DNA from 2 places in the Shewanella sp. KCT genome. Region 2 is predicted to be linked to the other one. Evidence: predicted binding sites of a transcription regulator. Region 2 holds the regulator's gene; the other holds the start of a gene.
The links. The regulator sigma-54, encoded in region 2, starts transcription at its own class of promoters, with help from an activator protein. The targets are predictions, from matches to a motif close to GTTGGCACGNNNNTNGNNT.

Region 1 (4,397 bases), on a different contig from region 2:
GGTGGCGAGGGTGGCCAGCTCCTCCAGACTCTGTTGCTGGAAGATGCTGCTGACCAGTAGCAGGGAGTTTTGCGACTCGTATCTGACGATATCCGTGGCTTCGATTATGCCTATGGGTTTGCGTCCCTTGCACACCGGTAGATGATGCACGTTGTAACGCAGCATGGTGAGCATGGCCTCATAGACATAGGCGTTATGATCTAAGGTGATCACTTCTGTGCTCACCACGCTGGCCAGCTCGGTGCCCGGATCTATTCCCTCTGCCAAGACCCGGGTGCAGAGATCCCTGTCTGTGATGATGCCAAGCAGGGGACTGGTATCGGCATCATCCTCTTCCAGGACGTCCGGGTCGATCACCAGGAGGGCGGAGACATTCTCCTGAGCCATCATGATGGCGGCCTGTTGTATGCTTTCACCTTTATGGATCAGCGGGGCATCCCGGGTGAGTAGTGTCTTCACCTTAGAGGTGGTCAGATCGTTCTGTTCGCTGGAGTTAGAGACAGTCTGGCGCAGCCGGGCGCTGTCTTCTACTTCGACGAAGTCGGCAAAGGTGTCGTACTCATCGTACAGCTGCTGGAAGATCGCCTCTGGGATGCAATAGACCAGGGTGTCCTCGATCGCCTTGACCGGGAAGCGCACCTTGTTGTTGGTAAGCAGGCCCATTTGGCCGAAGAGATCGCCGCTATCGAGGCGGTTATAGAGTTCGCCCTTGCGGCGGTAGACCTCTACCACGCCGCTGCGCACCATGTAGAGGTCATGGATCTGATCGCCAAAGTGGATGATGGGGGTGTCTTGGCGGTAGTAGGCGATCTCCACATGGTGGCTCACCATGTCGACCACCTCGTCGGGCAGGGCGTTAAACGGGGGATATTGGCTTAAGAAGTTTTGGATCTCGTTTAACTCTGCTTCCATAGATCTGCCTGTGGCTGATTTTCTCCTGCGATGGCTAACATACTAACTCAAAGACAAAGCGATGTGTGGGCCACTGCCCAAAAAGATCCCCGGGTCTAGTGAGCCGTCCACAACATCTGCCCGCACTGGCTGAGATCATAACCGCCCAGCTGAGCCGCCAGCTGACGGGTCTGGGTGCTGCCGAGCATCTCAAACAGGGCCTGGAGCTGACGACGGAAGTAGATCCCCTGGGGCATCACGAAGTCGAAGGATTCGGTGACCAGAGGCACGAAGCTCAGGCCACTCTCCAGCGCCACCGACTGACAGCCGAAGCCGATATCGGCCTCGTTACGGGCGATGAAGCCTGCCAGCTCGCGCTCGCTATAGGCGGTGATCTGCGGATTGAGCTGCTCTATGCTGGCACCTTGCTTGATCAGCCAGTGTTCCAGGTGTTGCTGACTACCTGCACCGGCCTGGCGGCCGACCCAACGCCAGGGCAGGCTGATCACTTTCTCCTCTTCCTGGCATCTGTGGTGCATCTCGCTGCGCATCATCAGCCCCTGCTGGCGGGTGTAGCCGTGCACCATCACCCACTGCTGGTGGTTGGGGTAGCCCTTGAGCAGGGCGGGGTGACGTATGTTGCGCTCCTCAACATTGCCCCAGTGCAGGGTACAGACGTCGGCGTATCCGCGCGACAGGAGATCCAGCCCCATGCGGGAGCCGGTGGAGCTGTAGCTAATTAGGTCGCTCTTGCCTATCTTAGACATGAGACGGGCCACCAACATGGAGAGCAGGGGGTCGTCGCTGCCGGTGATGTGCATGCGATCCGACAGCATGCCGCTATGGCAGGAGTCCATGACCCAACGGTCGATCAAAATCTTGGGAAACAGCCACTTACCCGTCACCTTGGTGGCGGGCAATATGCGGTCATTGGCCATGGAGTAGACCTTCTTCTCGTTCAGGTCCAGATATTCGGCGACCTGTTTGGCGCTCATGTAGACGAGTTCGCTGGGTTCAGTCATGGATAATCCTTTAACCTTCGCCGTTAACCTAGGTTACGTTTCGGCGGTGTGGCATCAAATTCGATATTTTCCGCACCATGGTAGATGAGGAAGTGGCGTCCCTTGGCGCGGGCGATCATGGTGATCCCCAGCTTCTGGGCCAGTTCCAGCCCCATCTGGGTGGCACCGCTGCGCGAAAGCAAGACGGGGATACCCATCTTGGCCACCTTGATCACCATCTCTGAGGTGAGACGGCCCGTAGTGTAAAACAGCTTGTTGCCGCCGCTCTGCTGCTTGAGCCACATCTCGCCGGCGAGGGTGTCGACGGCGTTGTGACGGCCGACATCTTCGACGAAACCGATGATCTGATCGCCCTCGCATAGGCCACAGCCGTGTACGGCACCGGCATTCTTATAGGTCTCGTTGTAGGCGCTTATGTTATTGAGCAGGCTGTAGAGCATGCTCTGTTTCAGCTGAGGCGTGGGCAGGCGAATATCCTCGACGCCATCCATGAAGCCGCCATAGACAGTGCCCTGGCCGCAGCCTGTGGTGACCGTCTTCTCCGCCAGCTTCTCTTCCAGATGCGCCGTCGACTCCTTGGTGATCACCGCCGCCGAGTTGACCTCCCAATCCACAATCACAGACTCGAGCTGATGGACGTCGCTGATGAAGCCCTGGTTCTTCAAATAGCCCAGTGCCAGCGCCTCGGGACGGGCACCCAGTGTCATCAGGGTCACTATGGGTCGCCAGTTCAGGTAGAGGGTGAGGGGGCGCTCGCAGGCGATATATTTGTCGACCACTTCGCCCTGCTCGTTGATGGCTTTCACTGCCATGGTGAGTGGGGCATCGGCTTGGGTCTTGACCAGTGTGGGATGTTTGAAACTTGTCATTGCTCTCGTCTTGTTGCATTGGGGCGCATTGAGCATAGCAAGTATCGTTCCCACGCAAGGATTTCGAGTGTAAATGCGTGATCCAGGCGTCGACTTTGTGCGATGTCGCCCTTTTCTGTCCCGGCCAAAATGGCTTTTAGGACAAATTGTCCTACGCTTGTTAGGGATTTGATGATCCAGTTCAAACTATTCCCCTTCTAGCGATGGCATGTAAATTGCTTCGTTAGGTCTATCGCTAACCCAATGCCCGGCGAATCAGCAATACGCCGGCCTGCTAGGCAAAACGGAGACGCAATGCAACATACCGAAAGTCAATGGCCCATGTATGTTTCACTGAAAAAGGTGGAGAAACAGATGGGGCGCTGGACCGCTGAAAGTTGGGAATTAGATCAGATAGTTCCCGCCACCCAGCCCGCACCAGCCGGGGCCCACATAGTGATGCTTGAACTCTACAAAGATGAGCGCGGCAGCTATCGCATCAACCTGGATATGGATAACGCCATGCTCTACGTGGTGTGCGACGAGCTGGAAGATGGCACCTGGGTGCCCGCCTATATCTCGGCCGACCAAAATGTCGCAGCCGGTTGCCTCGAGGGCGACACCCCAGTGCTGAACTTCCCCATGCCCAAGGCGATCGCCTGCTGGATAGAGGCCTTCATCACCCGTCACGGCGAGGTGGAGATATGCGCCCATAGGCGTAAGCATGTCAATCGCCGTAAGAACGAGGGGCCGAGTACCAATCCGGATAGGGGGCTAGTGTCCTGATGAGTGAGAAGCCAAGCGGACTCTTTGCACGCTGGACTCAGCGTCGCCAACAGGTGCAGGCCGAGGAAGAGGCGGCGCGTCTGGCTGAACAGGCCCAGGAAACGCCGGTCGAGCCATCGGTTGAGGCCGAAGGCGCGGATGGTGTCGAAGCTAGCGACCAAGTCGCTCCCGAAGAGAAGAAGATACTGACTGCCGAGGACCTGCCGGATCCGGAGAAGATAGAGGTGGGCGGCAGCTTCGCCAGTTTCATGGCCGACAACGTCGATCCTGATGCCAAGACGGCGGCCCTGAGGGCCCTGTGGAAGCAGCCACACTATCACGAGATCGATGGCCTGCTGGAATATGCCCTGGACTACACAGACCAGCCCAAGTTGACCGCCGAGGTCTCGGCCGAGCTAGCCAAGAAGGTCTTCAGGCATCTGACCAAGGATGAAGAGAAGGTCGAGGCGGCTGCCGAGACGGCGGAAATCCAGCTGGCACAGCAGGAAAATGCTGCGCCTCAGGTCGAGGACAATTTGGACAGGGCATCCGACGAGGTGTCCCAAAATGAACCAGAAATACAGGCCTCAACCAAGCCTCCTGTTGTTTAAGGTAAGTTTAGAGTGCTTTTAAATCCATAAATTTGGTACGTGAATTGCTGTATTAACGACAATTAACAACGAGTTAGATAATCGTTGAACTTAGGGTGAAGCTGGCGCAACAAGCGCATGCCGTCAGAGCACAACAGCCACCCGGCTGATACAGCAGCCAAATACTGCTTAGGAACGCAATGTGAGCATGCATTTAGAGACGAGCGACAATTTGGCCCACCTGAAACAGGTGCGCCAGCAAGTGTTGGGACAGACACAAA
Region 2 (4,397 bases):
ATCATTGAGCTTCTCGGCCATAGCGGCCAGGGTGCTAAGATGTTGCTCGCATTGATCTGCGGGCACCAATAACGCAAAAAGGATATCGACGGGCTGATTGTCAATGGCATCGAATGCGATTGGTTCAGCACATTTCACCAGTACGGCCACGGGTTGATCTATGTTAGTCAGCCGTCCGTGAGGAATCGCGATACCATTGCCTATACCTGTGCTGCCCATTTTCTCTCGAGCCAGAAGGCTTTCAAATATTTCTTGAGAGGAGAGGGTGGGGTACTGGACAGCGGCTAAGTCGCTGATAAGCTCCAGTACCTTTTTCTTACTGCCCGGAGTGGCGCAGGTGGTGCACTCCGGCCGCAGGATGGTACTCAGTTCCATCGTTAATGTTTAGTAAGCTTCTCTTTGTGTTTAATGACCTGACGATCGAGTTTGTCAATCAGGGAGTCTATCGCGGCATACATGTCCGCATGTTCGGATGTTGCGAACACTTCTCCGCCACGGAGATGTAACTTTGCCTCAACCTTCTGTTGCAACTTTTCGACATTTAATACAACGTGCACATTATTGATCTGATCGAAATGACGTTCAAGCTTTGTGAATTTCTCTTCGATGTAGCTTCGTAGAGATTGGGTGATCTCGATATGGTGCCCAGTCAGGTTTATTTGCATAAAGATAGTCCTCCAGTTTCCAGGTTTGTTTTATAAGCTCTTGCGCTGATTCGAGGGCGGTATAAGCATTGCCTCGCGATACTTGGCAATGGTGCGTCTAGCCACCTTAATACCCTGTTCGGCCAAGAGTTGAGCCATCTTGCTGTCGCTCAATGGCTTTTTCTGGTTTTCCGCAGCAACCAGCTTCTTGATGAAGGCACGTATTGCTGTTGAAGAGCACTCTCCGCCATCGTCGGTACCGACGTGACTGGAGAAGAAATATTTAAGCTCGAAGATCCCTCTCGGGGTATGCATATATTTTTGCGTGGTCACACGTGAGATGGTGGATTCATGCATCTCCACCGCCTCGGCGATGTCGTTCAGTACCATGGGCTTCATCGCCTCTTCGCCAAATTCGAAGAAACCTTGCTGGAAGTCGACGATACAGTTGGTCACCTTGAGCAGGGTCTCGTTGCGACTCTCCAGGCTCTTGAGGAACCATTTGGCTTCCTGCAGGTGACCGCGAATAAACTGGCCGTCCGCCTGACTCTTAGTGCTGCGGGCCATGGCGGCATACTGTTGGTTGACGTTGATCTTGGGCATGCTGTCTGGGTTGAGCTCGACTACCCAGCGTCCCTTCTTCTTGGTGACGGTCACATCTGGGATCACGTACTCGTCGCGGCTGGCGGTGATGGCGAGCCCTGGACGGGGATTCAGGGTCTGGATCAGGGCGATGGCATCCCTCAGCTCATCTTCCTTGAGCTTGGTCTTGCGCATCAGCAGGCGGAAGTCGCGTCCGGCGATGAGATCCAGGTGTTCCTTGATCAGCATGCGGGCGTTAGCGATGTGCGGCGTGTCGTCACTGTATTGGGCCAGCTGGATCGTCAGACATTCGCTGAGGTCGCGGGCCGCCACGCCAATAGGGTCGAAGTGTTGTACCCGTTTGAGCACCGCCTCGACCTCGTCGAGTTCGATCTCAGGGTCGCCCATGGCCTCGAGAATATCTTCACAGGTCTGGGTGAGGTAACCGCGCTCGTCGATAGCGTCGATGATGGCGGTAGCGATGGCCAGGTCGTTATCGGAAAAAGGGGTCAGGTTCTTCTGCCATTCCAGGTGTTCATACAGACCTTCGCTGGTCTCGCCCTGAAAAGGCATGTCGTCGTCGCGCATGGCGCCCGAGCTTGAGTTTGGCGAGGCGGTGTAGACCTCATCCCAGGTGGTATCCACCGGCAGCTCGTCAGGCATAGAGTCTTGAGTCAGGGCATCTGAGGTCTCGACCCCTGAGTTATCCTGGCTCGAATCCAGCTCTATCTTGTCGTCGTACTTGCTGTCGAAGCTGTCGCTGACGCTATCGTCTTGCAGCTCGATGCTGGCGCTCTCCTGCTCTTCATCCAACTCCAGTAGCGGGTTGGATTCTAATGCCTGCTGGATCTCCTGCTGCAACTCTAATGACGACAACTGCAACAGACGTATGGCCTGCTGTAGCTGGGGCGTCATGGTGAGATGCTGACCCATTTTGAGCTGAAGTGACGCTTTCATCGTACTGCTATTCCCTTGTTTCTAATTATAAAATGAGAAAGCTCTGGCTATATGTGCCGGACAAATATATCGGATAGTTCCTAAGGCCACAATTAACGCGTGGTTTTTCCTCTGTGGCCCCATTATAAGATTAACTATAGCTTGAATTGTTCACCTAAGTACACTGCTCGTACTTGCTGGTTGTCTAAGATTTCGGCGGGTGTGCCCTCGGCGATCAGATTACCATGGCTGACGATATAGGCTTTCTCACAGACATCTAATGTTTCGCGCACGTTATGGTCGGTGATCAACACCCCCAGGCCGCGATTCTTGAGCTGCTCAATGATCTTCTTGATGTCGATTACCGAGATGGGATCGACCCCGGCGAACGGCTCGTCGAGAAGAATAAACTTAGGGTTGGCGGCCAGCGCTCTGGCGATCTCCACCCGGCGACGTTCACCGCCCGAGAGCGCCATGCCGTGGCTGTCACGGATATGGGTAATATGAAACTCTTCCAGCAGGTGTTCCAGCTCCTCTTCGCGGCCATCGTTATTAAGATCGCTGCGGGTCTGGAGCACGGCCATGATGTTGTCCCGCACCGAGAGCTTACGGAAGATACTGGCTTCCTGAGGCAGGTAGCCTATGCCTTTGCGGGCGCGTAGGTGCATGGGGTCTAGCGTCAGGTCGTCATCGTCGATAAAGATGCGGCCCTTGTCGCTCTGTACCAGGCCGACGACCATGTAAAAGGTAGTGGTCTTGCCGGCGCCGTTTGGCCCCAACAGGCCGACGATCTGCCCGGTCTTTACCGTGAGGCTCACGTCTTGGACAACGGCACGACTCTTATAGCTCTTGGCGAGGTTCTCCGCCTTCAAGATCAGGTCTGTCATTGTTTTTCCTGTTCTGGTTTCTTCTCGGGCTTCTGCTCTGGCTGGATCTGTTCCTGATAGTTCTCAGGCTGAATGATGGTGATCACTCTGTCTTTGCCTGTGCTCTCGGCGATCAGCTGTTGCTGCTCTATGTTGTAGCGGATCTGCGAACCCGTGACTTGGCTGCCTTCCTGTTCCAGGGTGGCGTCGCCGATCAGTGTCAGGGTGCGGCTGGAAAGCTCGTAGCGGATCTCCTTGGCGCTGGCCGAGGCGGGGCGGCCATCTTCCATCACCTGAGAGTAGGTGGCCGGGTTGCCGGTAGCGATCAGTATCTTGCCGCTGTTCTTCTCTTTGCTGAAGGCACGCAGCTCACTGGCCAATATCTTGATAGAGCCTTGGGTGACCTCGACCGGACCGTGGAAGATGATCTGGTTGTTCTTAATGTCGGCTTCCTGGCTGGCGGCTGAGATCTTAACCTCTTGCAGCAGGTCGTTCACCTTGGCATGGGCGCCAATACTGACCAGGGGCAGCAGGCCCGCAAGAATAAGGCTATTTAGTTTCATATGTTCCTTCTACCTGACTCGTCAGTTTGATATTTTGGGCGTTGAGATCGGCATATAAGCCTTCCCCCGTGATGAGAAAATCACGCCCTGTGATCCGAATGCTTCTGTCGGATGTCATAATCATAGTATTGAGATCCAGCTCCAGATAGGTGGTCTCTATGGTCTGAATCGGTTCCTCTGGGCTAATGGCATCAATGATAACATTATTTTCCAGGGTGACCCGTCCGCTATTTTTGTCCAGTGTGCCCTTGGTGGATCTCAGGCGCCACTGGGCATCGCCGTTGTCGGGGTAGACCAGATAGATGGGCTGGGTAAAGTAGGTCTGGTTGCGTTCGGCGTAGTGTTCCATGTGACTGGCCGATACGCGACTGTTGATACCACCCTCATCATTGTATTGCACGCTCTTGAGATCCCGGACTATGTAGTCGGGACGATCGACATTATCCAGGGCCAGCTCTTCGCTGCCCTTTTTCGACTGAACCTGCCAATAGAGGATCAGTGCTGTGCCGAAGAAGGCGATGATCGCCAGCGTGACTCTGTTCATATGCTCATTCCGTGGGCTGAGGCAAACTTATCCTGGCTGAGCAGGATGAGATCCGTCAGTTCACGCAGCGCGCCGTGGCCGCCCTTGATATGGGTAACCATGTCGGCGTGTTGGCGCACATAGGGATGACCGTCGGCCACGCACACAGACAGGCCAACCTGCTCCATCACGGGCAGATCCACCATGTCATCGCCGATATAAGCAACTTCCTCTGGCGTCACCTTATAGAGGTTAAGCAGCTCCTGATAAGGCTCGAGTTTGT

Region 1: AYI87_RS11955 (formate dehydrogenase accessory sulfurtransferase FdhD) is a predicted target of sigma-54. The motif match lies at 2,818-2,836, and genes of this name have one in related genera.

The regions. Positions count from the first base shown of each region.
Region 1 is NZ_LVDJ01000007.1:146,793-151,189, forward strand. Features, by position in the region: gene AYI87_RS11945 (putative nucleotidyltransferase substrate binding domain-containing protein) at 1-912, opposite strand, end outside; gene AYI87_RS11950 (helix-turn-helix transcriptional regulator) at 1,008-1,913, opposite strand; gene AYI87_RS11955 (formate dehydrogenase accessory sulfurtransferase FdhD) at 1,937-2,782, opposite strand; gene AYI87_RS11960 (DUF3305 domain-containing protein) at 3,077-3,547, shown strand; gene AYI87_RS11965 (DUF3306 domain-containing protein) at 3,547-4,137, shown strand; gene AYI87_RS11970 (4Fe-4S binding protein) at 4,325-4,397, shown strand, end outside.
Region 2 is NZ_LVDJ01000008.1:161,246-165,642, forward strand. Features, by position in the region: gene ptsN (PTS IIA-like nitrogen regulatory protein PtsN) at 1-375, opposite strand, end outside; gene hpf (ribosome hibernation promoting factor) at 378-665, opposite strand; gene AYI87_RS13105 (RNA polymerase factor sigma-54) at 696-2,183, opposite strand; gene lptB (LPS export ABC transporter ATP-binding protein) at 2,318-3,049, opposite strand; gene lptA (lipopolysaccharide transport periplasmic protein LptA) at 3,046-3,591, opposite strand; gene lptC (LPS export ABC transporter periplasmic protein LptC) at 3,578-4,135, opposite strand; gene kdsC (3-deoxy-manno-octulosonate-8-phosphatase KdsC) at 4,132-4,397, opposite strand, start outside.